DNA from 3 places in the Alicyclobacillus fodiniaquatilis genome. Region 3 is predicted to be linked to each of the others. Evidence: riboswitches for the same ligand, from Rfam matches in the RefSeq annotation. Region 3 holds a riboswitch; each other region holds the start of a gene.
The links. A riboswitch is a leader RNA that binds a small molecule or an ion and turns the genes downstream of it on or off. The one in region 3 is predicted to bind cyclic di-AMP.
Positions count from the first base shown of each region.

Region 1: linked by a shared signal. The riboswitch ahead of ACFSB2_RS26070 (NlpC/P60 family protein) and the one ahead of ACFSB2_RS24535 (3D domain-containing protein) in region 3 are both predicted to bind cyclic di-AMP.
Region 2: linked by a shared signal. The riboswitch ahead of ACFSB2_RS13640 (universal stress protein) and the one ahead of ACFSB2_RS24535 (3D domain-containing protein) in region 3 are both predicted to bind cyclic di-AMP.

Region 1 is NZ_JBHUCX010000101.1:1,592-11,600, reverse strand. It holds gene ACFSB2_RS26105 (hypothetical protein) at 293-811, opposite strand; gene ACFSB2_RS26100 (Ger(x)C family spore germination protein) at 1,106-2,347, opposite strand; gene ACFSB2_RS26095 (hypothetical protein) at 2,546-3,040, opposite strand; gene ACFSB2_RS26090 (hypothetical protein) at 3,307-3,516, opposite strand; tRNA gene ACFSB2_RS26085 (tRNA-Leu) at 4,037-4,123, opposite strand; gene ACFSB2_RS26080 (nitroreductase family protein) at 4,840-5,436, opposite strand; gene ACFSB2_RS26075 (STAS domain-containing protein) at 5,502-6,317, opposite strand; cyclic di-AMP (ydaO/yuaA leader) riboswitch at 6,548-6,677, shown strand; gene ACFSB2_RS26070 (NlpC/P60 family protein) at 6,680-7,420, shown strand; gene ACFSB2_RS26065 (hypothetical protein) at 7,583-7,864, shown strand; gene ACFSB2_RS26060 (retropepsin-like aspartic protease) at 8,083-8,463, opposite strand; gene ACFSB2_RS26055 (cold-shock protein) at 8,847-9,047, shown strand; gene ACFSB2_RS26050 (hypothetical protein) at 9,241-9,408, shown strand.
Region 2 is NZ_JBHUCX010000035.1:77,711-87,719, reverse strand. It holds gene ACFSB2_RS13675 (hypothetical protein) at 17-169, shown strand; gene ACFSB2_RS13670 (hypothetical protein) at 481-792, shown strand; gene ACFSB2_RS13665 (winged helix-turn-helix domain-containing protein) at 881-1,204, opposite strand; gene ACFSB2_RS13660 (hypothetical protein) at 1,201-1,626, opposite strand; gene ACFSB2_RS13655 (hypothetical protein) at 1,951-2,910, shown strand; gene ACFSB2_RS13650 (hypothetical protein) at 3,024-3,695, shown strand; gene ACFSB2_RS13645 (hypothetical protein) at 3,814-4,032, opposite strand; gene ACFSB2_RS13640 (universal stress protein) at 4,055-4,489, opposite strand; cyclic di-AMP (ydaO/yuaA leader) riboswitch at 4,590-4,719, opposite strand; gene ACFSB2_RS13635 (hypothetical protein) at 4,883-5,065, opposite strand; cyclic di-AMP (ydaO/yuaA leader) riboswitch at 5,072-5,202, opposite strand; gene ACFSB2_RS13630 (ABC transporter substrate-binding protein) at 6,248-7,597, shown strand; gene ACFSB2_RS13625 (carbohydrate ABC transporter permease) at 7,656-8,507, shown strand; gene ACFSB2_RS13620 (carbohydrate ABC transporter permease) at 8,504-9,343, shown strand; gene ACFSB2_RS13615 (MGH1-like glycoside hydrolase domain-containing protein) at 9,400-10,009, shown strand, end outside.
Region 3 is NZ_JBHUCX010000099.1:164,482-174,490, reverse strand. It holds gene ACFSB2_RS24570 (four-helix bundle copper-binding protein) at 1-447, shown strand, start outside; gene ACFSB2_RS24565 (hypothetical protein) at 618-1,040, shown strand; gene ACFSB2_RS24560 (inorganic phosphate transporter) at 1,161-2,210, opposite strand; gene ACFSB2_RS24555 (APC family permease) at 2,674-4,560, opposite strand; gene ACFSB2_RS24550 (VWA domain-containing protein) at 4,778-6,220, opposite strand; gene ACFSB2_RS24545 (AAA family ATPase) at 6,172-7,092, opposite strand; gene ACFSB2_RS24540 (LysR family transcriptional regulator) at 7,236-8,123, shown strand; gene ACFSB2_RS24535 (3D domain-containing protein) at 8,266-8,883, opposite strand; cyclic di-AMP (ydaO/yuaA leader) riboswitch at 8,889-9,044, opposite strand; gene ACFSB2_RS24530 (S1C family serine protease) at 9,333-10,009, shown strand, end outside.

The sequences.
Region 1 (10,009 bases), on a different contig from region 3:
GGTTGATGATAAATCCATACTACACAGATGATAAGATAGGGCGAAGTTCGCGCGGTTCTCATGCTGATTTCGCCCATACCGCCTGTATCTATCATATGAACACTGCCTGTGTCCGCATGCTTATGTAACAAAGACCCGCCCTACGGGTCATGTGAAAAAGTCTTCTATCCAAATCAAACCCGGAATATATCTGGTGTTTGAGCATTTGCCAAACACCAGATATATTCCTTTCATCATTCAATCTGATGGACTTTTACATGTCTCCGTAAGCGGCAAGTACTTGCTGACCCAATTAATAGCCGTAACCTGGTCCATGTTTCCCAGGGTGATGGCTGCCAGTGCCAGGGCATCCAGGATCAACGACCTCATTTTTGGTCATTGGTTGATAATAGTGTCTGGGTACATTGACGATGACATGTCGGTTGACATTCACAATTGGATGAATGACTGGCACTTCGCGCGGGATATAGCAATCCCTCACAATATACTGCGGATCACACATAATCGGTGGACATTTGTGCATAGGATGCGGTTTAGGGTGTGAAGCAACATATGCTGGATGATACGACTTTTTCACTTTCTTGGTTTTCTTAATGGTCTTGCTCATCCCCGCCTCATAGGGAGTGAAAGCAATCTTTGGCTGTATCTGTACATTGATTGGTCCATACGGACTTGCTTCCGACTCCTCATCGGGATCCCAACCAGATTCATCTAAATCTGGCGCAGACGCAGATTCCTGATGATACGCTTGCTTAGGCATACCTTTTCCTTTTTCACTTGGATGCTTATATCCACCATGTTGTTCGGTCATATCAGCTATTCGCCCCTTTCACTTGATACACCAAATATATGAGCGAATATTGACGTATGCCCTAGTCATTCGTCCATTTTCTGTGCATACGTCCTACATCAAGCGACCTTAGTACGTGTTTCTAAAGAGATATTCGCGATTATTCGCCCGAATTGCTTTTGGAACAACGCTGCTTGACATCACTTCAGAGAGGTAACACCAGTCACAAAAAACATTACATTCTTCGATGCCAAGCCTTTTCGACAATATAGATGAAATGCAAGTTACATCGCGCTTGAGCCCAATCGGATTCCTCTATTTCGCCGACATTCCTTCACGTTCGATGTACACTTTCACATGAGCGTGAAACGGCGTTTTGGTGAACTGGTCCACCCATTTTTCATGCGATGAACTCAATTCCTTTGCCCAATACCCCGGGAATTGTCCGCGAACGATTTCACCGAACCCAAATGGATCAGTATGAAGTTTCTGTAATTTTTTCACAACTTTCATTTGGCCGTCTGTCAGTATTCTTGACCCTTCATCGGCAATTTGATCAAGCACCCCAACTTTATCAAGTGACCCCCTGCCAGTCTTTTCTTCAATTCTAGATGGAATAATGGTGTACGCTTCGAATGATGGCTGACCATTTATCATTCTACATCTGATCTTTGTTCTGCGAGAGAGCGCTTTGAGCATCACGCTGTGCTGTGGATCTCCTGGCATGGGATACGCTGCCGCATAACCTGCTTTCTGGTCATTTCGAATCTCCATGTATTCAGCCGTTTCAATCGGATCGAGTGTACCGACCATACGGTCTTTTTGAAAGACAGCAAGACCTTCTGTTTCAATTTGATCTCCTTCTGGTCCGATTACCCTGACAAAGGGCAAAACCGGATCTGCACCTTTGTCTGATAGCTGACTCCAATAATTCCCCAAAAAGATATTCGGCATTTTTCCAAGTGCGACTGCATGTTCCATGGTGCTCACCAAATACAACGTTGGCACCCGTTCCAATTTAGGCGCAGCATTCATTGCATTACTCGCGTCTCCAAAAGATACGAGCAACCAGCAAAGCCGCCTGATTTCCGCATTTCTGCGCAGAAAATCCTGAATATCACGCATGCCGACTGACCTTGCAATTTTTTGATTTACAGTGATGATACGCAAATGTCCTAAAAATATTTTGTCAGCAAGCTGCTGTTGCAGCTTGTTCATCGCATCATCCATGGTCCTCCCCGTCGTGCTGACGACCCAAACAGGCCGTTGTGCGACTCCCCCTGAACTACTTTCACCAGGTCCTAACGGAATGCGGCCTGGTATCGCAATTTGTACAGTCAACCGATAACCAGATAAATCACTTTTTGCATGGGGGCCTGTGATCCCTTCTGATCTCTCCTCGCCGCCAACCGGGTCGATGGCCATGCCAAGAATGGTGCCTCTGTCCTCAATTTCTAACCGATCCCAGCAACCTGTGATAAAAGGAAACGTACTCGCGCAAATGCACATCAATATCCACTTTCGTTTGATCACAGCTAGGCGCTTAAAAAATGACATCCAAATCGTCCCCACTTGTATATTTTGGCGACCGTGCCATTGCAAAACCGTTCTGATAAAAATATATGATGACACATTTATGGAAAATCATTCATACAGGTGATCATCAGCGTGTAGTGTGACGAACACTTTATCAAAAGCCTTCATGGCACGGGGATAGATTTGACTAGTGGCTTGCAGTCGTGATATGGCTTGGCATCATCCCCTCGTGATGTTCTCAATGCGGATGACCGGCTTGCTCTCCGCCAGTTCCTCCGGCGTATTGTCATTCACGACAATGCCTGCCTGCCGCAGCGCCCAACCAACATATTTGCTGCAATATCGCCGGCGACGCTCCCTATATTTGCGATCATACCCCGTGAGCATCATGACAATCAGCCACCAGATTCCCAGCCAGTCGTAAGGAAGATTGTCCTCATCATGAAGCGCAACAAGAAACTTGACACACTGCTCGTCCGTCATCGCAATGTGACCGATATCGTATTGCCCCGTGTAATCGTCGATATTCCCAGGGCCAGACTTTCTAAAACCTCGCGCTTCCATGACCGTGTTCCCGCAGATATAAACCGCAACATGCACATAGTTGCTTTTAAAAGCGGTTTTGTCGAGGAGATGTTCACCCTCTTTGATGGCGTCATCAATTGGATTAAGCAGCGTTCCTCGTACAAAAATCAAATCTCCTGGCTCTAGCATGGGCTCAACTCCCCCATCATGCACAATGACATTGGCACTTACACTAGATTCCTTAGACTGCCATGCGTAGTGCAGTTCCATCTTCCTCCGAACGTTGACGCTTTACGCACCAGTGGTTATGTATATTCCGTTGCTCTCACCTGCGATGCTTTACCGGAACAAGTGGCAAACCCACGTCAGGATGACCGTTCAATCTCTGCTTTTTCCGCGTCGAAACCAAAGGGGCCGCCTAGACGGCGGCCAAACCATATCGCACAACTGCCATATTATAAAATCCGTATCTTTGCATTTGCTTTAGCTTTGGATTTTGCTTTACTGCGAGATGAGGAAATCACTCTGTCATTGTTTTTGACAATCACTGTTACATAGAGATTGATTCGATCATTGACCTTGGCAGCTTGCTTTTGCCCCTGCCCCTGGAGTTGCCCCTGAAGCTGACCTTGCAGTTGCCCTTGGAGCTGTCCCTTACGACTCATGCGAACCACCTCACTTTCACAATTAATGAATGCAGGTACCCGTACAAAGAAAACGGACAACCAACCAACTCCACTCGACATTGGCATGTACCCACGACATCCAGCACTGACTTTGACGAGCTGTTCCCAGAAAGTAAAATTTGTGTGGCAGGATGATTACCCGCTTCATTTCAATGTTTTTTGTAGATAACAGGAGTACGATCACGATATGATCATCAGCAGGGAATGAATGGACGCCCGAACTCTGGGCCAAATATAGCGGTTCCTCATCAATGAGATGACAAAATTGGAATGTGAGGATGAAGATAAATGGTACTCATGCTTGTGCTGCTCACTGTGGCTGTAGCCGTCACGAATGTAACTTTTCACGTCATGAAAAAACGCCTTGAAATGCGCCTGCACGGCCAAAATCAAGGTTAAAATTATCGCTTGAAACACCTTGGACTAAAAAGCACACAAAGACAATTAGATGAAAAAAGCGCTACTCTCGATTACTCAAGAGTAGCGCTTCAACCTCAATTGGTGCGGTCAAGAGGACTTGAACCTCCACGGGGTTGCCCCCACAAGAACCTGAATCTTGCGCGTCTGCCAATTCCGCCATGACCGCATGTCTTATTTACATTCAACACATATCAAATTACACACATCAATGTTTTCAGGTAGACATCGATATCAAATTCAAACAGTTGTCTGTTCTCTCAAACACACCAAAAGTACTGTCAACGTTTATGAGTATACATGCTTTGATCTTAAAATGCAACTATCATTTCACACGATTGCTCAATTGTTTTTTGATGGTGGTCCTCCTCCACCTGCATGTAAAAATGATGAGTGTACACCTTCACGTGATCCATCCTCCCTATGTCTTCTAACCCAAAAGACGTAACAAAACTCAGACCTCCGGCTGATTTCGCGCCATCAAGAAAAGGTTAAGATGCTCTTAACACAAGGAGGCGACATGAAATGAACGAATATGTCTCCATGCAGCTGAGCCAACTGCAACTTTTGGCTATCGAAAAAAAAGCCCTTGACTTGTGGAAATATCAAGGGCTCAAGTTTTTTTCTCTTAAAGATACGAAATAGATAAAAACAAATTTGCGAAGCACGCTCATATAAAGCAGTTAAAAATGAAAGCCGTGCTCTACATGACTTTCTGCAGACACGGCTTCATGTTGATTCTCCACTCCTGAGCTTTCCCCAATCTCACTTTCGCGCTCAGTAAAAACATGTGTATATACATCTTTAATTTAATTGAAATCAGGGTGTGCTGTCAAACAAGTGTACTGAAGGATAACCTGATATCATTCTTTGTTCCATACAGGATTAAACATTCATCGTGCCTTCAAACATGCGCTCGCTCACTGGTTTGCGTCCATTAGGCAGTTCTCTTGCTTGCAACTGCTCTGGAAGCGCATCCTTTTCGCCTTGATAACCAATGGCGACAAGCGCTTGAACTTCAAATTCATCCGGAATATGTAGGAGTTTACGTGCCATCTCCTTATCAAATCCCCCCATGGCATGGGTGACCAATCCGAGTTGATTTGCCTGCAACGCAAAATTTGCCCAAGCAGCCCCTGTGTCAAAAGCATGAAATCTATTTGCTTGCCCCTTCTGATTTAAAGTAGCCGAGACAAACAAAACAAGTACAGGCGCACGCCTCGTCCACAATTGGTTGCCTGGAGCAATAAACTGGTCAAAACGTTTCAAATCTTCATCGCTCTTCGCCACAATAAAGCGCCACGGTTGTTCATTCGATGCTGATGGCGCCCAGCAAGCAGCTTCAAGTACTGCGTACAAATCTTCATCACGAACTTTACGATCAGCGAATGAGCGTGGTGACCAACGATTCAAAAACAGCGAGCTGACAGGATATTCAGCTTTTCGGTGCGCTTTCACCACATTTGTCAGTTCTTCCTGCACAAAAAATCCTCCTTCAGCCAGATGGGATGGGCTGTCCATCTCTTCACTTCAAATGCCCTGCCACTTTATATCATGTACTGCTTGAGCACCTGTTGCAATGTTGACTTTGTCTCCACCTTGTCAGAAATATCGATCCCCAATGAAATGAGCGTATTGGCAATGCCAGGGCGAATACCTGTGATGGTCGCCCGGCAACCGAGCAGATTGATACCTTCAATAATGTGGAATAGATGACCCACGACCGCTGTATCCATATAAGGGACACCAGACACATCAATAATGATGTGTTCAATTTTCAGATTTGCAATTTGCGTGAGCGTCTTTTCTTGAATGGTCTTGGCCCGGTGTGTATCGATCATACCCACCAACGGCAAGATGGATCTCGTCTCCGTAAGCGGAATCACAGGAACACTCAAATCCTCGATGATCTCGCGCTGAGCATTCATTTTTTCCTCGTTGTAGCGCGTGTAACTGATAAAATAATGATTTAGAAACCTATCTAAACCATGAGCCAAATCGCGTTGAAAAGCAAAAATATCCTCCACGTCGACTTCCACGTGTTGATGATACACATATTGAAAATCCCAGAGGCATTTGCGAAACCCTTCCGTGAATTCCATTATCAACGGAATTGGATGTCCGTTTTTCGCAATATTATAACCAATACGCTCTCCTAGTAAAACTAAATCGTCTATTTTCGCTTGCAACAGCAAATCTAATAATTCGTCGATCACATCATAGACTGCAGCCATATTTGTATCGCGGTTTTGCAGGTACTCCAGTCCTTTAGTAGACTGAAGCATCATTTCCTTGTGAAACATATCCAGATTCAATGACATAAACTCCGCAAAAGTTTGGCCTGGTTTGAACTGCAAATTCACGCCGGATCCCCCATATCTGTCATACACCGCGCAATCGATACGCGCCATTTTTCACATACAGATCACCATACATCAGTCATTTCTACACCGCAATCAGACAGCACATGAAACCATGCAAAAATACACTGATTGCAACTACATCTGACCTTCACAACCCACCATAATCATACATCAAAACCATCATTATTATAATTACCCTAGCTCATTTCCATGGTAATCTAGCCATCATAACGAAACCAAAGCCGAATCCTGGACAACAGGTACGGGGGATATCCTCATATAGGGGTGAACGTGTTTCGCACAAGGGCAACTCCTGCCCAAACCCGTCAACTAACCTCGGAGGCAAAAAGGAGGAAATTAATTTGCATCGCAAAACGCTTATCGCTGGTTTAGTGTCCATCTCAACACTCGCTTCGCTCGGTGCGCCCATTGCTATGGCATCCACGACGAAATCTGCCGTTACAGTGCTTCACAATGCTTATCTGATCTCCGCACCCAAGACTGGTTCCACCAAGCTTAAACTTGAACGAATCGGCACACAACTCACACTTGAATCGGGCAGCAACAAATACTGGTGGCATGTGAAAGATCCGAGTGGCAAAGTAGGCTATATCACCTCGAATACATACTATACAGCGCAGGCGGAATCCTCATCTGTGCAACTTCCTCCTGGCATTTCACTGGATCCTTCCATTACGCCAATCGCATCGGTCAACGCAACCTCAACTGCCAAATTTAACGCAATCCTCAAAGTCGCCAAAAGCAAACTAGGCACACCTTATGAGCTGGATCACAACGAGGACCGCGGCCAAACAGGTTTTGATTGCTCCAATTTCGTAGAGTATGTCTACCATCATGCACTTGGCTATCTGTTTTCAACTGCGTCGAAGACCCAATACACATCCGTGGGCACCAAAGTCGCGATTTCAAAGATGCAGCCCGGCGATTTATTGAGTTTTGATGATGGTGGTCATAGTGGGATCTACATCGGCAACAATGAAATGATTCAATGTGGCGGTGGGCTCGGCAAAGTAGGCTATCTCAGTGTGGCACCTGGTTCATATTGGTATAAACATCTTTCCGCTGTCAAACGGATGTACTAAGCATAAAAACGCCCCCTCAAGCTCGTGGGGGGTGCTTTATCCCTTCTTGCACTCTTCAAGAAATCGCCACTGTAGCGACCTCGTTTGCCCTTGCATTTCACCCGATTAAGATATAGGATTCAGAGCGATACTTGTTTTATATGTTCAAAGAGGTGAAGATTGTTGTTGCACTTGCTTTTGCAGTTTGTATTTTGGGCCATTTCTGTCATCATCATTGGGGTGATGTGTTTTGCCGCCTATTCATACTATAAAAACAATCAAAAATTGAACAATGATTATTTCGTTTTGTTAAAACAACTACAAGAAAATCCAAACAATGCAGAAATCAGAAGTCGCGTTTTCGAATCCGGACGGCGGTATTACAAAAATCGCCAAACAGGCATTGACTTGAGTATAGAATGGGACATCAAGAATCACGTTGCAGAATCGAACACGCCCAATTGAACTGGGTTTGTCCAGCTCGATTCATATTGAGAATTTTATGTGCATTTTTCACCTAGTATTGGGTATTTTAACAAATGCGGTAACGGCGAGGGCGATTCCCGTGTATACCATGTACCATGTGGCACACCTCAAACCACATTATTTAAATAAGTGTATCATGACCGAATCAGCTCTCCGCCGAGTATCGTCAATTGGCTTTATCACCCTCGCTCAAAAGGTTACGCCTGCTCAATCGTAAAGGTTTGCGTTGTTGGGTCAACGACGAGCAACAGTTGATTGTCGACAAAAAAGCGCAGTCCGAACAACCCTGTACTTGAGAAATCGGGATCGACAATGCAAGGCACGTTCTCAAACACATGCGCGCCCACGTTCAGTGTACAGACCGACTGGTACGCTTCAACCTCTCCACCAACCCCACCAATCTGGATTGCACCTAAATTAGGCAAACCAAGATTTTGAGCGGTGGTGCCATTAAACGTCAGTTCAAACGCACCTGTATCAAGAATCATATTCTCGACCCAAGCACCATTTACGTTCAAGGTAAAATTAAGCGCATCATTCTCAATTTTCCCGTAATACGTCGCTAATGGTGTATACATTTTTCCACTCCTCGTCATCATGGCTTAAGACAAGGTACGTGATTGCTAAGTCACGTGGTCACGGCTGATGCAATACAAGGTACAGCGGATAAAACTTTTCAACCAGAACGCATCAGGTTTGTACATAAGTCTGTATTGACAGCCGGACAAGCAACACAATTGTGATCACCTCAAAATCAAAGGATTTCTTTTTACAAAAATTTCTTATCGATATGTTGTAAATTGGTTTGACTTTACCCAAAGGTTGATGTAAAGTACTTTGTATACCAACTGCATTTCAATATAGTTTTGATGCATGAGCCGTTCGGTCTGGCCCACTGGGTCAGAGTTGAGCGGCTTTGTTAATGAATTATGCTGAATTAGCGCCATGGAGGAATTTAAGAATGCAAGAAGGCATTGTAAAGTGGTTTAACTCTGAAAAAGGGTTTGGATTTATCGAAGTTGAAGGCGGCGAAGATGTATTCGTACACTTCAGCGCAATCCAAAGCAACGGATTCAAGACGCTTGATGAAGGTCAACGTGTAGAATTCGAAATCGTTGAAGGTCCTAAAGGCCCACAAGCTGCTAACGTTGTTGGCCGCTAATCAAGTCTTAAAAAAGCCCGTGCGGTTCTTGCCGCATGGGCTTTTTTTCTGAAACGCAGACCTGACATGTCAACCTCACATGCGCCTTCATCCCTCCCTCAATTGCTTGACATCATGAACTCCCCTCTTTTTGGTAAGCATTGCGCGTATTGATGTTTAAAAAAAGTACATCGTATACGTTGAGGTGATATTTGTGGAAAAAACACAGAAACCGATTGGCAGCCCGTTATTGTGGTCTCTGATCCCGATTGGCATCTTTGCTTCTTTCTTTGGAGCTGTCACGGGAAAGCGGGCCATAGAAGCTTCACGCAGCAATAATAAACGTCAACTGGATTTTCGAGACAATTCTCGCTACGACTGAAATGTAAAATCCCTCTGGATCCCTTCGTCTTGACCGATGGCCCTGCTGCACATTGACACGTATGCCGTAGCAGGGCTTTATGGTGGTCTACAAGACAAAAATGACCCCGTCATTGTTGACGGGGTCTGGAAAGGTGGATCAATGCCGGGATCCACATAAAACATGATAAATCCTGCGGCTCAAAAAAGATTCAAAACCATTCTACCTAAATGAAATCACACCTACATTTATGTGATACTGAACCTCTTTGACTCGTAAATTCATGGCGCCATAGATACGAAACGCACCAGTATGGCGATCCAAATTACCTGCTCATGGCTTGGCAAACCAAATCATGGAGATACTAACTATGTCCAGACAGCTTATCTGTTGTTGGAACAAGAGTGATAAGCCAAAAGGGCTATTGCATATGATCTAGTAACGAATAGGAGGAATCATATTGATTGGACAAATCATAGAGCTCATTTGTGATGCGGATTACAGTACGATGAACCCAGAGTTACGAGAGACGTATACGATTGAAGATCTAGAATCGGCCACAAACCTTTCATAGCTAAACGAAGTTTCATCAGGGTCTTGCCCACTGTATATCTGATGCGCA
Region 2 (10,009 bases), on a different contig from region 3:
TGGGAAAATACTATTTGTGACGGCCATCATCTTTGGCCTCATCGCATTTGCAGTGCGTCTAAAGTACCCGACCGGCACGGGGCCACTGGAACTTCAGCTTGGCTACTTTCCACTCTATATTCTCATGATGATCATGGGGGGTTGTGGCGTTTCGAAATCACTGGCTTGAACAGATCCCTTTTCAACTCACAAGGATTTGGAAGTGGATTGCGATACTCTCCATTCCGGTGTTTGTCGTACTGCTCGGTCTATCTGAAACCTGTCCCGGAGTTTGTGAAGTTCCTGATTGTTGCACCGTTGAGTGTCGCCACAAGCTTCATGGTGGCATACTTGATTTGCAAGATTCCATATGCCCAAAAAGTACTGTGAAACTTGGGCATTCGCCATTTTCTCTTTGCCCTCCCGGGATAAACGTCCAGGAACAAACGCCGTGCTGTGCGTATCGTATAGGCAGATACTGATACGCGGGAGGCAAAATGGATGGCGACATACACATTTTCAAAGGAGACGCTGCGGGTACATGTGGGCAGATGGGTAGAGTGCCACTCCGTCTATGGACTGCACCACGGGATTTTGCACAGGGCGCTTCATGACGGCGTGATCATCACAAATGCGACAAGTCTCGCCAGCGGGCAAAAAACGAGGGGAGATGAATTTACGGACGGAAGCTATCGGCCGCAAACGGATGATGCGGACATTCAATCCGCTCAGTTCTTCCCCTACCCTGGCATGTTCATTCCCTACGGCGGCATCTACGGATTTCGACCCTTGCCGTTCGGCTTTGTGATTTGAAAAATAGCAATGAATGACGAGAGAAGAGGCGCCTTGTTTCTCTCGTCATCTGCGCGATTGTTTGTGGACAGGCGTTTCACCGCGACGCTCACTCTGACGTTCTCGGTGTCGTGTTCACAATCTGCTGCAAGACGTCTACGTAATTCCTGAACGCTTTTCGCCCGACTTCTGTAATGGAAAGCCACGTCCTTGGTCGTTTGCCCACGTATCCTTTAATCACTTCTACGTATCCTGCTGTTTCAAGTACACTTAGGTGTTTTGACAAAAGTGAGTCACTGACCTCCAGTTCCTCGCGTAAAAACCGAAAATCAACCCGTTCTGCGGGGGCCAGTGCCGCCATGATGGACAGCCGGACTGGTACATGAATCACTTCGTCCAATTGGTGGCGAAGATGTGTTCTTGGAACGTTCATGCGCGCCACACCCGCCAAGTGCCGTAGCAGCACGGCAATACTGGCAATGTCCCCAAGATGATGACCAAAGCGGACAGATGCGTCGGATCCGCTATCATGCGAAACATGACATTCACCAGCACCAATCCACAAAACACCCAGGTGACAGGATATTCGAGATGCTGCTGTGCCCGACTAATCACTTGTTGCTGTAAAGCGTAGACCAACGCGACAAACCCTAGGATAGGAAAGCCGATGGTCACGACATACTCCTGCCAACCGTGTGTGATGGGTGGGGCAAATACGCCAAATACGGCGGTTGAAAATCCGACAATCAACCACAGCCATCCAGCCCATCGACTTTCGGTTCGCACCTTGTGTTCAAGTCGCCGAATCTCATTGAGCGCCTGCTTGGGGTCTATGTTCTCTTCTGTTCGATCCAATATTGCACCCTCCCTCAACAACATGAATGATGTCATGTATTTTACTCTCGTTCAAGTGAAATGCAATCGTGCATACGCCTTTTCCCATAATGATGAATATAAAGCAAAGAGGTCATTCACATATCGTGTTGAATGATGTTAACATAGGCAAAACCTCGGCAGTGAGCAAATATCGAATGAGGTTGGCAGTGACATTGTGGCGTGATCGCCATGATGTGTATGGTCATGGCAGAATGATTTTGAGCGGGACGCTGTTTTATACATTCACATCTTTGTAAATCTATCATCAAGGGCATATTCGCCTGGAGAGTGAGGTGCAGCGCAATGAACCGTCTTATTTTCGCGCTTTTTTCGTCGCTTGTCACCGTGTGCGCGTTGGCTGGCTGTGCGCCTTCCTCGCCTTCCGTGCCATCTAACCACTCGTCTGGCAAGCAGACCAATCATGCGACTGGACAGACACAGGAAAATACATCGGGCGGATCGAACAAAAGCGATGTGACCAATTCGTCTGCGCCTGCTGGCGGGGGCAATTCAACAACGGCCAATCAAACGACAAATCATTCAGGGGGTACAGGGACTCCGCAGACAAATGGGCTTCAGTTTGCAGATTACATCGTGACGGCGATGAATGCGGTCAAGCAGGGGACGAAGATGCCTGCGCTGTTCGCGCCTACCGAGCCTACATTTCAGCCAAACGCCCAATTCGTGGGAGTCAAAGCGTACGCATCTGATTGGGATTACAGCATCAGCCTGTTTTCCACATCGACCGCCGTGCCTTTGAATGATGCGAGCCTTGACCAATTGCCCGCATCTGCAGCTATCGGCACGTTTGGCGCCACTTATTATTCCAGCAATGCAAAGGCGCAAAGTGATTTTAATACAGAGTTCTCGGTCAAAAAGATTCAAAGCGCGGGGACCGTGAATGGCTTCATGAAGCAATATAGAACCGGCAAAGAATACGATATGGGCAGTCCGTCGAACTACCAACTGCCGCAGGATGTCATTGAGTGGCAGGAGGGCGATTGGACGATTGATGTGTTTGGCGCGCCTTCGCTCGATCTCAACAATACAGCAAAGCAACTGGATGATTTCCTAAAGACCAACGCGCTACCGCCGACAGAAGGACACATTTTGGTGGATCCCAATCTGACGGGCAATCCTGTCACACAAATCGGCTGGGTGTTTGGCAATACATTTTACGTGTGTGACGCTTCCTCAATGATGAATGCGTTGCAGATGGCCGTCTCGATGCGGGAATATGATAGTTACAAAGTGACGCCGTAGTGCGAAAGGGGAAAGCTACACTCAGCTCAGGCTGAAGACTGATTTCAGATGAGTGCGAAAGGCGTATGATGAAATCAAAATTAAGTACCTCCCGAAAAGAGAGGGTCAAATCTATGCAAATACCCGGCTATTATATGACGAGGCCAGCCCAAAATGATGAAAACACTGCCGATTTTGAGCGGATCTACTATGACATGATGGCGCAAGACGGCGCGGCGGAAATCAATTACACACTGACGGCGCCGAAGTGGCAGTTTCTTTGTTATCTAGCAGAAAAGAAAAACCTCTTGCTACACGGATCCGCGAACGCGGCAATTGCGGAATTTGAACCACGCCAGTCGAATGATGTCGATGAATTTGGCAACCGTTGTGCGATTTATGCGGCATCTGACGGCTTATGGCCGATGTATTTTGCCATTGTCAACCGGGATGTTGTCACTTCACTGGTCAATGCTTGTTTTCATGTGCGTTCAGGGGACGGGCACGCTGCGGAAACATATTACTATTTCTCGGTGAACCAAGCGGCATTCGCACAAGGTCCTTGGCAGAATGGGATGATTTATCTTCTTCCACGCGATACGTTTGAACAACAAATTATGGAGCCATACAATGGTCTAGCGATTGAAAGCACACAGTGGGCCAGCGCAGTTGCAGTCAAACCACTCGCTAAACTGGCTGTTACACCGGATGATTTCCCCTTTTTGGACCAAGTGAACGGTCATGATCCGCAACTGGTCTCGGAGCGCGCTGCGCGCAATCCAGACGGATTCCCTTGGCGGGAATAGCGCCGGATAGACAGGATTAGGTGTGTAAAACGAAAAACCGTCCTTTGGCAGGACGGCTTTAGAATGATACAAATTCTCGCTTCATCTATATCTACATCAGGCTCCTCATGGAGCGTTTCTACTCCATCACTTTATGACTAAAGTGCATTTTTACGCTCTCAATGGTATCGCCAGCAATAAAGATTTTTGCATCTGGCGTGGTGAATCGGATCACGCGGTTTTCACCGTCAAATTCGGTATCGCCGAGGTGAATCTCATATGTATCCCCGGCGTCCGTCGTAATGATGAGTTCGCCCCATTGCTTCAATTGTTCATGCACTTCCTCCATTTTCATCATACCAATCACCTCGTGTACTTTTTTATTTCACAACAAGAACGTGGGTTGATGCTTCTTGTACAACTTTTTGGCTTACACTACTACTGAGTAGTTTCTCTAGCAGGCCTTTGTCTTTGTTTCCGACGACAATTAAGTCGATTTTTTCATGCTCTGCATACTGACTGATTTCATGTGCGGGGTCTCCCCATTTTAAAACCAGCTTCGGTTCAACGCCTACTGTAAATAATCGTTTGCGGGCTTGCTCCAGAATCTGATACCCTTCTTGTTCTAGGTCCGCTTGAACGTCGCTTGAATTGACTACATACCCTGTTCCCACGCCGAGACTGTTGACAGGACGGAGAACGTGGAAAAGCGTAATGACACGGTTTTTATTTTCCTCACACATTTGGAAAACCTCGTGCATAATGACATCCATCGTCTCTGCATCGTCAACCGGTACAAGTATACGTCTATACATATTCTCTCCTCCCAACTATCTAGAATCGAGATGGTGTACGACAAAAACCCCGCAGGTGTTCCTGCGGGGGAGCGGAGTTGGCTGGGGTGAAGGGCAAATATACGCCTCTCTTAAAGCTGACGAAGTTAGCTGTCGGATTCGGGATAAGAGATTCCCTACCAGTCAAAGACTGGATTCACCCCAATGGAATGGTTCCTCCGCTTCCTTTCGGAACTAAGCTTATGCGTTATAAAGTTTTACGGCACTGCGGAAAAGTCTAGTGTATCAGCATCTCAATGTTGATCAACGATTCAATCTTTGTGTGTTTTCTTTTGCGGCATTGAGCGCCTGTATGACGAACAGGGTGTAAACGGTACCGATACAAGCCGTTGCGACGATGAATCCAACCATTCATCAGTCCACCTCCTGCGCCGTTTTGCGCGGAGGGGCGTAATATTTCGATAAACGCTTGCCATTTGACGGAAAATACCGCTCTGCACGATTGGCGCGACGTAACTTGGTGTCCGCGTCATAGAGAAGTTGCGCATCTACCGACTCGCTTCCATGATACAAATCGATCCATTCTTGCGTTTGCATATATCCGTCTCCTTTCAAATTCGCCTACGAGGTTAGCTGACGGGTTCGGGCTGAAAGGATGCCCTACATGGTTGCGCCATGATTCACCCCACAAGTGGTTCCCCCGTTTCCGATGTGGAATTTGGCGGTTATGCTATAAGATTCGATAGACGAAATAGATTGCTGGGGGTAATTATGAAATTTTTTAGTCAAATTTTGTTGGATCCCCTCAAACCACACAGGTGCCAATAACTTAAGGACTGGATTGCGTTGCATCACGATGTCCGAGAATACCGTTTGTTATTCGCCACGATTTCATTAGATGCTTGCTCACCAACTGGCACAAAATCTCCAACAGATAACCAATCGATCACAATTGTTAAACCTCACAGTACAAGCAAACCAGACTGGATGTCGAAAGTTACTTCTAGAGATATCGAGCGCATCATAATCGGAAGTTCGAATGGCAGCAAATCATTGATCAATCGATCCAATAGAAAGGAAGGAAAACTATATCAACAAGTTCCTCACAATCATTGTGAAATTAAAAGACGGGAAAAGTTTAAGTTTGATTCCGATATTGGTAGAAATACAGAGCGATGATGCGTTGGTACCAGGGCGAAGTTTTGAAGTGAAGCTTACAAATCTCCATACCATCTATTTAAGTGCCCCGGGATGGATGCAGATTATATTTTATCTATGTTTTTTCAGTATGAGGTGCACTGATTTTTAGTAAACACTAATTACCCCAAATCTGTGAGTACCGTTCTCGATAAAGAAAGGTTTCCCAGTTGTAGCACGTGGCAATACACCGCGAACATTTCCTCGGGTTACAGTACTCAAGGGCCATAAGAAATCCTAGCATGGAAATAAGATGAAGAGTGCTGATGTGTTGACCACAAAGATATGACATACGGTGGAGCGATTCTCGGAGGGGATAGAATTGGTAGAGATGTTATTGTTCTTTGTATCGTCCAACATAAAGGTCGCAATCAATTGCAAAAAACAGTCGGTAAGTGAAGCTTATAACTGATTAATCGTTTGTCTCATATATCGTAAAGAAAAGCACTAATACATGCTTTAATGAGTGTCCAAGTTAATATAAGATTCCATTTGTTGAGACACTTCGAGTGGAGAAGGTCCTCGATTTATTCTCTCTTTATTTATCTAATTATTCATAAAAACATGGACGGAGGAGTAATGTTGAAGAGCCCAAAAATGTCAGTGTATGCATGTAGCTTTGTGGCAATGGGAGCCATTGTTGGATTGAGCGCGTGTGGAACTAGTTCTTCTGGAAATTCGTCTAAACAGTCTTCGAATGTAACCTCTTCTAAAACGGTTACATCCAATTCAGGAGCTAAGACAACCCTCACAGTTTTGACATGGGGAAATGACGCTACTACCAACTATCTGTCCCAAACTCTAAAAACACTTAATCCCAAATTGGCTAAGCAGTATACTTTTAAGCCGATTCTTGCAGCTAATGACGACACAGTGTCTAAATACAAACTAGAACTATCTTCTGGGCAAACCGTGCCTGATATCATTCAGATCAATGCCACAGATTTACCTGCTATGTGGAACACGAAGACTATAACCAATTTAACATCCACCATTAAGCCTTATGAGAGTGACATGTTTACCGCTACAAAATTGCTCGTTTCATTCAAAGGTCAGGATTGGGGATTCCCTTATCAAATCAAGACAAAATTATGGTACTACCGCACTGATATGTTTAAGAATGCCGGGATAAACGTAAACAATGTACACACGCTCGGGCAGTTTATCCAGGCAGGAAAGAAGTTACAAAAAAAATATCCAAATAGCTATATTTGGAATCTTGGTGATCCTGTTGCTAGCTACGATCTCGGCATGATTCTTACAGGAAATGGCGGAGAATTCACGAATAGCACTGGAAAATTTGTAATCAACACCAATCCTGGCGTTAAAAATGCGTTCGTTGCACTCAAGCAGCTGTATGACTCGGGCGTTGTGGCCGACACTCCAGATTTCACTGCTGCATGGACCAAAGATTTAGCGAAAGGTACCATTGCTTCAACGTTGAGCGCAAGCTGGTTGGAAGATATGTTGCCATCATATGCACCTAAGTTAGCTGGCAATTGGGGAGTTGCCCAATGGCCAGTTATCGCTGGATCAGTTGGAGGTAGCGAAGCCGGCGGATCAGTTTTCGTAATCCCTCAAAATGCCCCTGATAAAGCTGCGGCTATTAAAGTTCTCAGCCAAATGCTTTTAACGAAGACGGGCAATATCGCGTTCTATAAGGCTATGGGTCAATCGACGTTTGTGAAATCTGCTCAGTCTGCTGTGGAGAAGACTCCGAATGCCTATTATGGTGCGAATTTTGCGAAACAATACAACATGTCTCTTAAAAGCTTTAAGGAGATGCAATATGATCCACGATATACCAATGAGTTAACGATTGTAAATCAATACCTTCAGCTTTACCTGAGTGGCAAGGATACCTTGCAACAAGCACTCAATGGAGCTCAGACAACTGCATCAGCTCAAATCCAAAATCCTTGGACTCAATGACTTTAACAAATTTTTAGGTGAGCGATTCATTTGTCACCATTTGAAAGGAGATTGCATCATGAGCACTAGGATTGGGGGGAAAGTGGTTCCTTATCTATTCATTGCTCCTTTTATCATATCTTTTATCGTCTTTTTCCTATACCCAGGAATCAATTCATTGGTACTGAGTCTGTATAATTATCCAGGTTACGGGCACGCAGTGTGGGTAGGGCTCCATAACTATTCTGCAGCACTAACTGATCCGTTTTTTTGGGTCGCGTTTAGAAATACGATTTTTTACTGGGTTGCACATGCGGTTCCTGTTATAGTCATCTCTTTTTTGCTGGCGCTTGGAATTCATTCGCAACTAGTCAAATGGAAATCTGTGATAAAACCTTTAGTCTTTTTTCCTCAAGTCGTTCCGACTATCGCTGCGGCTTTGGTTTTCCAGTTCATTTTCTCGTCTGGCATATTTGCGAGGAGTGGAGGCGGTAGCGTCCTATCAAATCCCGATTTTGCTCGATGGGCAGTTGTTATTTTTACGGGCTGGGGTAGCATCGGGTGGTTTACCATTGTTTTTCTTGCCGGTCTTACAACGGTGAGTGAGGAACTGTATGAGGCAGCAGCTATTGATGGCGCATCCAGCTGGAATCGTATGTTTCGGATTACTATACCACTAATGCGTCCGATATTTTCCTTTGCTTTTGTGATGGATGGTATCAGCTCTATTCAATCCTACACAGGGCCAAACGTGTTGCTTGCAGGGTCTGGGCAAGCCCCTGCCGATGCGATGCCACTTTTGAATTTGGTACAGTCAAACATCACTGGCGGGAGTTTTGGCTTAGCAAGTGCGTTTGGATGGCTCACCTTTCTTATCATTGCCATCATATCTGTTCTTCAACTTATATTGTTTAGGGGGAATGATCAATGACCCGAAGCATTCGCGCACAAAAATGGGGGATTTACGGATGTTTATGGGTCATGGTGGTAATTTCACTGTATCCGGTGGTCGTAATGTTAATGGGATCAGTAAAGACGTATGGGGAGCTAACCAGTAATCCACTTGGATGGCCACTCCACCCGACCCTTAAAAATTTCACTGCCTTATTCCACTACAACGGAGGTTTGATAGTTCGCACTTATATTAATGGAATAGTGATCGCTGTGGTATCAACCACGCTAACAGTATTTGTATCAGCTATGGCTGGATACGCTTTTGCGAAATATAAATTCAAGGGAAGTAAGATACTGTTTACGGCATTACTTGTCACTATGATGGTGCCACAACAGTTGGAATTGCCATCCTTATATTTATTGTTCGCAAAGTTGCATTGGTTGAACACGTTTCAAGTGCAGATTGTTCCCATAATCGCCAGTGTATTCACCATGTTTATGATTCGACAGTTCATGTTCAACATTCCGGATTCACTGATTGAAGCTAGCCGGTTGGACGGAGCCGGACACTGGTATACCTTTACGCGAATTATTCTACCAATTTCTAGACCCGTTCTTGGAGCGATGTTCATTCTTACTTTTCTTTCAGTATGGAATAGTTATCTGTGGCCGCTCACGATGGTGGATTCCCCAACAAAAATGCCTATTATGGTCATTTTACCGACGCTAAATTCAAGTGCGAATCAGTTTTTTATCGAGTGGCCAACGGTGATGGCGGGATGTGTTATTGTAACTGTTCCGCTGATGCTTGTATTCCTTATTTTCCAGAAGCAGTTCATGAACAGCGTAACCATTGGTGCTGTAAAGGAGTAATCATGAATAGCTAAACACCTGCAGTATGATTTTTCTCGAAAAACGGAGGACATCTTGTGATCTTGCCACTTGCTAAGTTTAGAAAATACATCGATAAATTCAATGAGGATGACGAGGAGACAGTCATCCAAGAAATTTCTAATAAAGATTCATGGTCTTGGCTTCAACAAAACATCCCTTTTTTCGAGTGTCCAGATCAAGAAATTGAAGAAGTTTATTACTTTCGCTGGTGGACATATCGAAAGCATATAAAGCGTACACCGGATGGTTTTATCATCACAGAGTTTCATCCAAATGTTCATTGGGCCGGGAAACATAATTCCATCAATTGCTCTGCTGGTCATCACTTTTATGAAGGGCGCTGGTTAAAAGAAAGCAAGGCGATCTTTTACGACTTTGCAACATTCTGGTTTCGTCGTGGAGGTTCCTCCCGCTCCTATAGCACGTGGCTGGTAGATGGAATATGGAATTACTGTACGGTGCTTGGAAAGTATGACTTATTGATTGACCTTTTGGCGGATTTTGTGGGGAATTTTCGTGCTTGGGAGTCGTCCAATCTCCATTCAAGTGGACTATTTTGGTCCAATGATGATCGAGACGCTATGGAGTACTCCATCAGCGGGTCCGGTTTACGCCCAACTTTGAACTCATACCTCTTTGCTGATG
Region 3 (10,009 bases):
AAACCAGCGCCAGTTCAGCCCAAACAATTCGCATATATGGAATACGAACTGGAACAAGAAAAAATTCAATTAAACCAAGTGGACCCCAGTCCATTTGCAGTTCATCCAATGCATCATTGTATGAACATCTGTGAGTACATCAAAGATTGTATGTTGATGTGCGAAAGAATGATGCAAGTACAAATGTGTAAACCAGATGCGCACTTGCGCCGTCGACAAATTGCCATGCTGCAAGACTGCGCCGAAGTCTGCTTCTTGACCACGCGGCAAGTGGCGAGGTGCAGCCCCATGCTCAGGACGGCGCTGCGTTATTGCGCAAAAGTCTGCAGAATGTGCGGACACGAATGCATGCGTTTCCCTGATCCAGATTCGCAGGCATCTGCACGTATGACGTTCCACTGTGCCGATATGTGTGAGAAGTTCGCCGCACAATACAACTGGCACTAAAAAAAACATGCGCGCGACAGCTTTGTCGTCACGCGCATGTTTTTTTGCGACAGCGGTCCCTTTTCACAGTCCAATCCTCCTTGAATTCTCAAGGCGCTGAACGCCGATCCCATTTTAAGGACAAGTTTCCCCTCGCATTTGCATACACATTGCTGAGAGGAGATGACCCTGTGGTCCTGCTTCTGGCTTTGCCCATTGCCATCATCGACACAGTCCTGCTACTGAAGCTGATGAAACCCGAAATGGGTTCTCGCTCAAATCCAGCCGAGCTTCAGCGCCATATCAACTCATCGCTCATTCGTTTTACATTTGCGGTGCAATTGGTGACAGAAGTTTGTACTGGCAGCAAAGTGGCTGGGGGTATATTCAGCTTTCTCTTGAGCATGGCAGCAGGGATTCTAAGCGCGAGGGATTTGAGCCCGAACATCATCTCGGAACTGTTTATGAACGTGTTCATGGGGATCTCCATGGGGATTATGCTCATTGGCCATTTGCCGCTTTTTATTGCGATCCTCTTGATTACGCCTGCATTGCTTTCCAGCGGTCTCGCCTTTTTACATACAACGCAATTCGCGCACAGAGCGCGTAAATGAATGACATTTTGTCGCCCTTGGCAAACCATGCGCGTGCTTGGATCAAGGGGACATGTGAAAAAATCCTTATGTCAATCAATCTGATGGAGATTTTCACATGTCCCCGAAGGGCTTTGGCGGTTATCTATCGTAAATCGAATAACGACGACGGCGAGTGGCAACAAAGCGCCAACTGATAAGGCCAAACGCGATGACCAAGATGACCACGACGGGCACCACTTTTCCCTCCATCACCAACTGAATCATCAAGAATGTGAGCGCCATTGAGGAAACGGGCGAAGCAATCCAGGTTCTCACAATCCGTTTCACGACATCTTGTCGCCAGACTTCTTTGCCGACTTTCGCTTGGCCGACCCCGAAAATGGCCATCGTCGTCGCCTGTGTCAATGGCACAGGCAAACCGAAAAAAGAGGAGATAAGGACAAGCGTGCCACTTGTGATGGAAACAACGGATCCCTGTAACAGTGTCAATTTGGTAATTTTCTTGGCATTGGTATCGAGTACACGCCCACCTAAGGCAATAGCGCCAATCGCGACAAACGCCGCACCTAAATACAGACCTGAATGAGCGGATATCATGCCCGCAGCAACCAGTGGCCCAATGGCATTGGCCACGTTGTTCATTCCTGCTGAAAATGCTTCGTAACAACCAGCCAGCACAAGCAAAATGGTGAGTGCCACAGTGACAGACTTTACACCAACGCATTTTGGTTCAATCAGCCGCACAACTCTGCCAAGCAACAACCCAATGGCCATCGCAATAAACGGCATGACCAACCATACAATCACAATAAACAGAACTTTTCCGGCGTAGACATGACCAAGCGCCAATCCAGCGCCAACCACCGCGCCCACAGTCACTTCACTGGTCGACAGCGGCACACCGATGAGATTCGCACAAAACAATGTCGCACACGCGGAAGCCAGAATAATGACAGTCACTTCTGTTGTGATGAGATGGGAGGGTACAATGCCCCCGCTGATGGTTTTGACAACAGAACCCCCACCAATGATTGCACCCATAAACGCTGCCACGGCAACAAGGACAAGCGCCAACCACTTTCGTTTGATCGCGCCTGCGCCGTATGCAGAACCCATAGAAGCCGCTGTGCCACTTGCGCCGATATTCGCTGCGAAAAAGAGTGCAATTATCCAGGCGGCAATGACCATGTGTATCCCTCCCCCCGAGTCCAATTATCCGTATCAAATAACTAGGTATTAACCGAATACTATACTGTCGAAGTTGCTACGTCAATGCAATAAGAAAAAATTATGTGATGTATAAGAATAAATTATGAACAAATGTTGACGAGCGATACGGCACTTTGTACGCACTCCCAAAATGAGCAATGTGTATACATGGTCACTGTCTGTTCTGTGAAGCTGGATCTTCGTTTTGCATCCTTTGCCGGATATCTTCCCGAGGATTCCAACAATTGAACTGATAAGACGTCTTTGTTTCGTACCCTAGCCGCGCACAACGGATTTCTACGCGGTCTTCCTTGCGACGAATGGAGAAATGGCGACACGTGGCACAGCAGTGATAATCTTTGGGCATCGCCATCATCTCCTTCACCTTTGTTTGATGGTCCTCTTTCGCAGTCTTTGTATACCACAACTGCAGCAGGCAAAATTAACGTTCCAAATGATAAGGCACAGACACCACTTTGATTGATTTATTAATGAGCAGCCAAGCAAGCAGGATGCTGCCCGTCTTGTTGTGCAGCAACTTATGCCACCAGCGCTTGGTGATAAATTGCGGAATCACGACCGTGATGTTTTCTGGCCTGTATTTTTGCAGTTCAAAGTCAATAAATCGCTGCAATCGTTTGGCGACTGCCCGATATTGTGAATGGATGACAACCAACCGCACACCCGTGTGCAGTTCTTCCCACTCCGCTTCAATCTTTACTGTCCTGCGACGATTCTCTTCTTCTGAATCGCTCGCGATGACCGTCACAGCAATGACATTTTTAAAGTTCGCCACAGCGTATTCCAGCGCGTTCACCGACGATTTGTTGATGGAAGCGATGGGAACAATCGTGATGGCCTCTTTGCTCGGCTGAAACGTGCGCGTCATGTCGTACTTCAAATCTTCGCGAATGCATTGATAATGCTTCTGAATGCGACTGAACAGCATCACCATCGTCGGCACACAGATGAAAACCACCCATGCGCCATTGGTGAACCGTGTGACACCAAAAACCAGGCAAGCGCCACCCGTTAAAACCAGGCCGCAAGTGCTGCTGATGGCACTGACCATCCACTTCGCACGCCGTTCACGCAGCACGCGAACGACCATACCAAGCTGCGAAATGGTGAACGTGTAAAACACCGATACACCGTACAGCGGCATCAGTCGCCCCACCTTGGCATCGAAACACAACGTCAACAGCAGGGATATGAAGGTCAGAAAAACGATGCCATTGCTGTACACCAGCCGATTGCCTTTATGCAGCATCCAGCGCGGCATAAAACCGTCGCGCGCCATTGCGGACCACAGTGCTGGGCAGCCAGTGAACGCCGTGTTTGCTGCGATCGCCAAGATGCACATGGTGGAAAGCGAAACGATCACGGTAAAAATATAGCCGATGCCATGTGTGCCAAACACCATCATCGATTCCTGATTGATGAGCGGCACATCGGGATTGTACTGTAAACCGCCCAACATCGCCACGCCAGAGACGACAAAAAACAAGACACTCAGCGTCACAACCAGCGTCAACAGCAAACCTTGCGCCCTTTTGGCAGACGGTTCCTTAAAGACAGGCACCGAGTTTGAAACCGCCTCAATCCCCGTTAACGCGCTGCAGCCGTTGGCAAACATCCGCAAAAACAGGAACATGCCCATCCCTTGCACAGCGTGCATCCCTGCAGCGGTCGGGACATGAATCTGATTTGGATCCATCAGAATACGGACGATGGCCGTGACGCCCAAAAGCCCAATACAACCGATGAAAACATACGTAAAAGGGACAAACACATTGGCCGATTCTCCGGTGCCGCGCAAATTGACAAACATGATCAACAGTGTGAGCAGGACGTTGAACAACAATTTGTGCGCAGCGATGAATGGAATGACTGGCGCAATGGCGTCAACCCCAGCCGCAATGGAAACCGCCACAGTGAGCGTGTAGCCCACAATCAAAGTCGATGCGGCAGAAAGACCCCAAAACTTGCCGAGATCATTCAGCCCAATTGCGTATGCCCCACCCCCTTGTGGGTACTGGGCGATGATGTTGCGGTAAGCTAGAAAAAGTAAAAAGGCCAAACCAACAATAATTGCCGTGCCCAACATCGAGAAACCAAGCACATTCGTCAAATACGCCTGCGTCGATGCGGCTGTGATCAAACCGGCCAATACGGCCTCCATCTGATCTGTGGCATAGGCGACGCTCGACAGCGCATCTGGCGTCATCACGGCCATGCCTTTTAAAATCCCGATTTTCGCATGCTGATTCTCTTTTGTTTTCAGTGGTTTGCCCACAAGCAACCGTTTGACGCTGCTCGTTGTCGTCATCATTCTTCCCTCGTATTCGCGTTGGTCGCGATAAACTCAAATCAAGCTGTAGTATATATCCTCGCAGCGTTTTTCGCATAAGAATTTTTTACGACAAAATCCAAGCTTGTCCAATGCCCCAGGAAGAAATCACATACGTGATACTGTGAAGTAAAATCACATCACGAACCACGCACCGATAAAATGGCGGTAAAGCAGCGCAAAATGTGTCAGACGACTATCGTGATCGACCTACTTCCGCTGAGACGAGCGCCATGATGATGCGCTTAATATCCATCACCTCTCGACAGGCGACCAACTCGTCACTGTAGCGCGCAAGCAAGCCGAAACGCGCGATTTTCATCGCTTCAGGCGTGCGCAGATCATCACCACGCCCACACCTGTGTTCCACGTTTCCCAAGCGCGCTGCGCATTCTTCCCCCTCTGACAAGAAACGCATATTCGGTGTAGCGACGATGATTTTGCGCACTGTGTGGCGCAGGTGAAGCAGATGATCAACCGTTTGCGCCCAGTCATCCCCCGCGATGCTGAATCCGCCGTCTGTCAGCAGCAGCACAGTGGTATTTTTTCCATATCTCGCCTCCTGGCGCACCGCGTCCAGGGCTAGGTTCAACCGCGTCCCATATTCCCACGATGTGGCCTGCCGCCGGATCTCCTCGAACTTTGCGCGAAAGGATGCCCCTTCAGGCAATTGACACAAATACGTCGGTGTATCGGAGAAGATATAGCTTGTCACTTGCGCAATTTGCGAAAGCGCATCCAATAGATACAAAACGATGGCGACATAGCGCCCCATGGATCCGGATACGTCAGCAATGACAAGCAATGGGAGCGGCCGCTTGGCAGCATCGGTCAGGGAAGGGCTTTCTTTGTGGCAAAAGCCTGTGAAAATGCCGCCATTTGCCGCCATCCGCTTGCGCACCGTCATCTTGATATCCACTTTTTTGCGGCGCGGCGCAGGTGCGATGATGGCCCGTTTTTGCCCGTTTCGCAGCGCTTGCTCAACCAGCACCGAGATTTGCTGCCCCAATTGTTCCACTTCGACATCTGGCAAATCATCCAGCAAAAGAGACGAAGATGCCATCGCATCTGCCGGAGATGGTGGTGATGAACTGACCGCCTGCACGATCCCAGCAGATGGCGCCGCAAAACGCGCGTCAAATGAAAATTCGATAGCCTGCGCGTCAAGCATATCGATCACATCGAGCGTTTCTGCGCGCTCCTCATCTATGGCGCTTACGTGTTCCACTAAGCGCAGTTCCATCGACATCTGCTCGCTTGAAGTGGCGCTCGCCACTTCCTGCGACGCTGCATCCGTTGCCACTGCAGAGGATGCATCCCCAGCTTCCGACTGCGCCTTTCTGGTCGGCTCGTTGGCAGTGAGTGGAGGGCTCCCGAATACCGTGTTTGCCACCCGCTCATCGCGTGTCTGCACGGCTTCTGTCATCCAGAGATCGATCAGTTGATCCAAGCTGAGCTTCATCTTGCGCTGTGTCACCCGCCGTACTTTGCGCTCATTTACGCGTTGGATAATCGTCTGGATAAATCCTACGCTGCTGCCAACGAAGCGCAATGTGGCGTCCGGATCAACAACTCGGTGACGTCCCGCTTTCATGGTTTTCTCGTCCTCGCAAAATCCTGCGTTTGCTGGTCCACCCACGACTGAATGGCCTCCCAACCCTTTTTTTCATCGTCGGCATACTTGAGCAGCAGGCCCAAGGTGACGTGAATCGCATCGAGCGTGAGCGCGCCGTCCGATGCCTGGCAAAGGGCGCGTGTCCAGTCCAAAACCTCGCCAATCGACGGCTTTTTCCGCAACTCCAACTGGCGAAGACGCATGACCACATACGCGATCCGACGAGCCACATCCGTCGATGCAGGTGTCTTTGCCGTGATGATCTGCGCCAAGCGCTGTTCATCTGGGAATGAAAGCTCCATCCAGGCAATCCGGCGCATCAGGGCTGGATCTAACAGTCGATAGTCGTTGCTTGTGAGAAACACGTAAATGTCTGTTTTCGCGCGCAAGACGTTGGCTTCCTCTGCCAAGTCATGGATGACCAACTCCTGTTTATCCAGGAAACGCAAGAAGAAGTTAGACGTCGTTTCATTCAATTTGTCGATCTCGTCAATCCGCAACACCACTGGCGCTTCTGCCAACAGACATGAGAGCAGCGGTGTCTTGTTTAAATACGGAAGGGAAAAAGGTTCACCCTTCATCTGTTTAGTCTGCGCGTCGACAATTTGGCGATAGGCGTTCCACGAGACCCCGATATCCGACGCCTCCAACTGACTGTGACATTCGATATCAATCAACTGCGCGCCCAGCAACGCGGCCATGCGTTCCGGCAATTCCGATTTGCCAATCCCCGGCTCCCCTCGCAGTCCGACGGGCTTTCCCAAAGCAAGATAATGAACCAGACGCCGACAATTGAACATATCCAGGTAGTATTGACCTGCCGCCAGACGACCATTTAACTCGTCGGCATTGAACCCAAACGAAGGAGCGAACAACTTTGCATGTTTTTTGAACAAGCATACGACCCCCTCACGATCTCGTATCGATCTGGCTTGTATTTCCCGGTTTTAGATGGAATGCCTGCACACTTTGGAGCATAATAGAAAGCGAGCTATGAATAAAATGAATATTTTTGATATTGGATATAAGGAGATTTGATATGCCAAGTCTCGACTTATATAAGATCTTTTTCACCGTCGCCCGCTCAGGCAGCCTCTCGAAAGCTGCCGAAAAATTGTATATCACCCAACCCGCGGTCAGCCATGCGCTGAAAAATCTCGAAGAGAAGCTGGGAACCAAGCTGTTTGTCCGCACGCCCAAAGGCGTCAATCTGACGCATGAAGGGGCGCTTTTGATTCAGTATATCGAACAAGCGTACAACTTCATTTTTCTCGGTGAACAAAAATTGGCTGAAGCTGTGAAAATGCGTAGCGGCGAAGTGCATATCGTGGCCAGTGAAACCTTGTGCAGACATTTTTTGTTACCTCACCTAAGCCGTTTTACTCGCGAATTCCCGCAGATCAAAATTCATGTGACAAATCGCCCCACACGGGAGACCGTACAATCTATTCTCGGTGGCAAGGCCGATGTCGGCTTGGTCTTTTTGCCGGTGGAAGAACCGGAGCTATTGACGACCAAAGTCCTGCCTATTCAAGATTGCTTCGTTGTGGGAGAAAAATTGCGGCATTTGACAAAGACCGAGATGGCCTTGGAAAAGATTAAAGCATACCCATTGATCATGCTGGAGGAAGGGAGCAATACCAGACACTACATCCAGACATTTCTGACAAGTGTGGGCATCACGGTGTCTCCAGAGATAGAACTGGGCAGCATTGATTTGATTGCCGAATTCGCCAAACAGAATTTCGGCGTTGCCACTGTGATCAAAGAATTCGCCATGCGAGATATGGACAACGCCACACTGTTTGAGTTGAAAACTGTCCCCGCTATCCCGCCGCGAAACATTGGCATCATTCACATGAAAGACCTGCCGCCTTCCAAAGCCACATCGGCGTTTATCGATTGCTGTTTGGCCAAATCGCTTTGAATCATCTTGCGATAAACTGTGTTGCAATTACGCGCCAAAACACGAAAAGACGGCATACGCCGTCTTTTCGCTATAAGATTTGTTGATGTTCAACTGGCATTCACGCAAAAATGTTTTCGTTTTTGCCGCACATCAACCGCCCTTACTTGAGAATGTATACTTTTACATTTTGCATGCCAAACTTACTCGCTGCGCTTTGACTTGTGGGAATGTAAATATCGACGCGTTTCCCTTTGATTGCACTGCCTTCATCTGTCGCATGCGCAATCATGCCGCCCACAGGCAGCCCGTTATAAGTGTACCCTGTGATATATAACTTGGAGCCCAACGGAATCACGGAAGGATCGACAGCGACTGTGCCTAGTTGCAGCGAATTGCCGAAGTAATCGACTGCACCCCAGCCGTTTTCCGACGCAGCCGACGTATAAGCCGTTGCGACACACTGAATTTCTTTTGAATAGCTGAGCTGATTGTCACTCGACGCATTCATGACGGTGTTCTGTGTAGAAGTTGTCGCAGGAAGTTTAATCGTCAATCCTGGATATAAATTGAGAGGATTGACAGAGGGGTTTGCTGCCAACAGTTGGTTTAAAGGAACTTGCAGTTGCTTCGATATTGTCCAAAAGGTATCGTTGCCTTGAACAACATATGTACTGTTCGATCCACCCGTTGTTGCGGCAAAAGCGGCTGTCGGCAAGGACAACAGGGTCGCACCGAACACGATTGTGGAAACAACTGTCTTCTTATAACTGAAACGCAAACTAAACTTCCTCCCTTATTCGCCTACGAGGTTAGTTGTCGGGTTCGGATTGAGGTACAACCCTGCGCAAAGCGCTTCACCCCAAGATTGGCACAATTTCTCTACCTATCAAAAAAAGTCCCCCGCACTCCAATCATTTGGAGTTTTGGCCAGTTCTGCACAGATATGATACCAAGGCTTATCTACGCCGATAAAGCCTCAATTTGTAGAAATACATTCCATAAAAAAACAAATTTCGATTTTCGATACTCCTTCAATCTTTGTGGTGCATAGTGAAGACATCAACATTAGACCGCCACGCGCAATGCGTCGACAGCCCTTGAAAATCACTGTCCGAAGCATCGCAACTGGTCGCCTGATGTTCAAGTTGTTTAATTTTGAAGCGTTTTTGAAAAACGCTCATCTAAAATGAATTATGTAAAGAAACTAGCAACAAGGAGCGAGTGACGATGGGTTTTTACAAATCAAAATCTGAAGATCAACGCCCCAAAAAACAGGGAACCTTACAGTTGCTTGGCGTTGTCGTGCTTTCCGCACTCGTTGGTTCTGGCGCCACACTGGCCGTGTCGCCCATTCTGCGTGGAAATGCCACAGACAGCTTAGCTACATCTAGCACATCTAGCGCGAGTTCAGTACCAGCCACGAATGTAAGTGTGAACGTCAGCGACGGCATCACACAAGCCGTAAAGACAGCGGAACCTGATGTGGTTGCGGTTGAAAACTATACAACGTCCAGTAGCCCTTTTGATGAGCAATCACAGACAGAAGAATCGGATATCGGTTCTGGTGTATTTTTTGACAAGGATTCAAAATACGCTTATATCGTGACAAACAATCACGTTGTTCAAGGTGGCACCAAAGCTGCTGTCGTCCTGCAATCAGGTAAACAGGTGCAGGCAAAAGTCATCGGCACGGATCCCTATACAGATTTAGCGGTGCTCACCGTTCCCATTAAGAATTTTAAATCGGTGCAACCGATTCAATTTGCCAATTCAGATGATATTCAAGCTGGTGACCCAGCCATCGCCATCGGCACACCAATGGGCATTGATTTTGCAGACACGGTGACATCGGGCATCGTCAGTTCTCCTTCTCGCACGATGCCTGTCGAAGAACCGACTTCTGA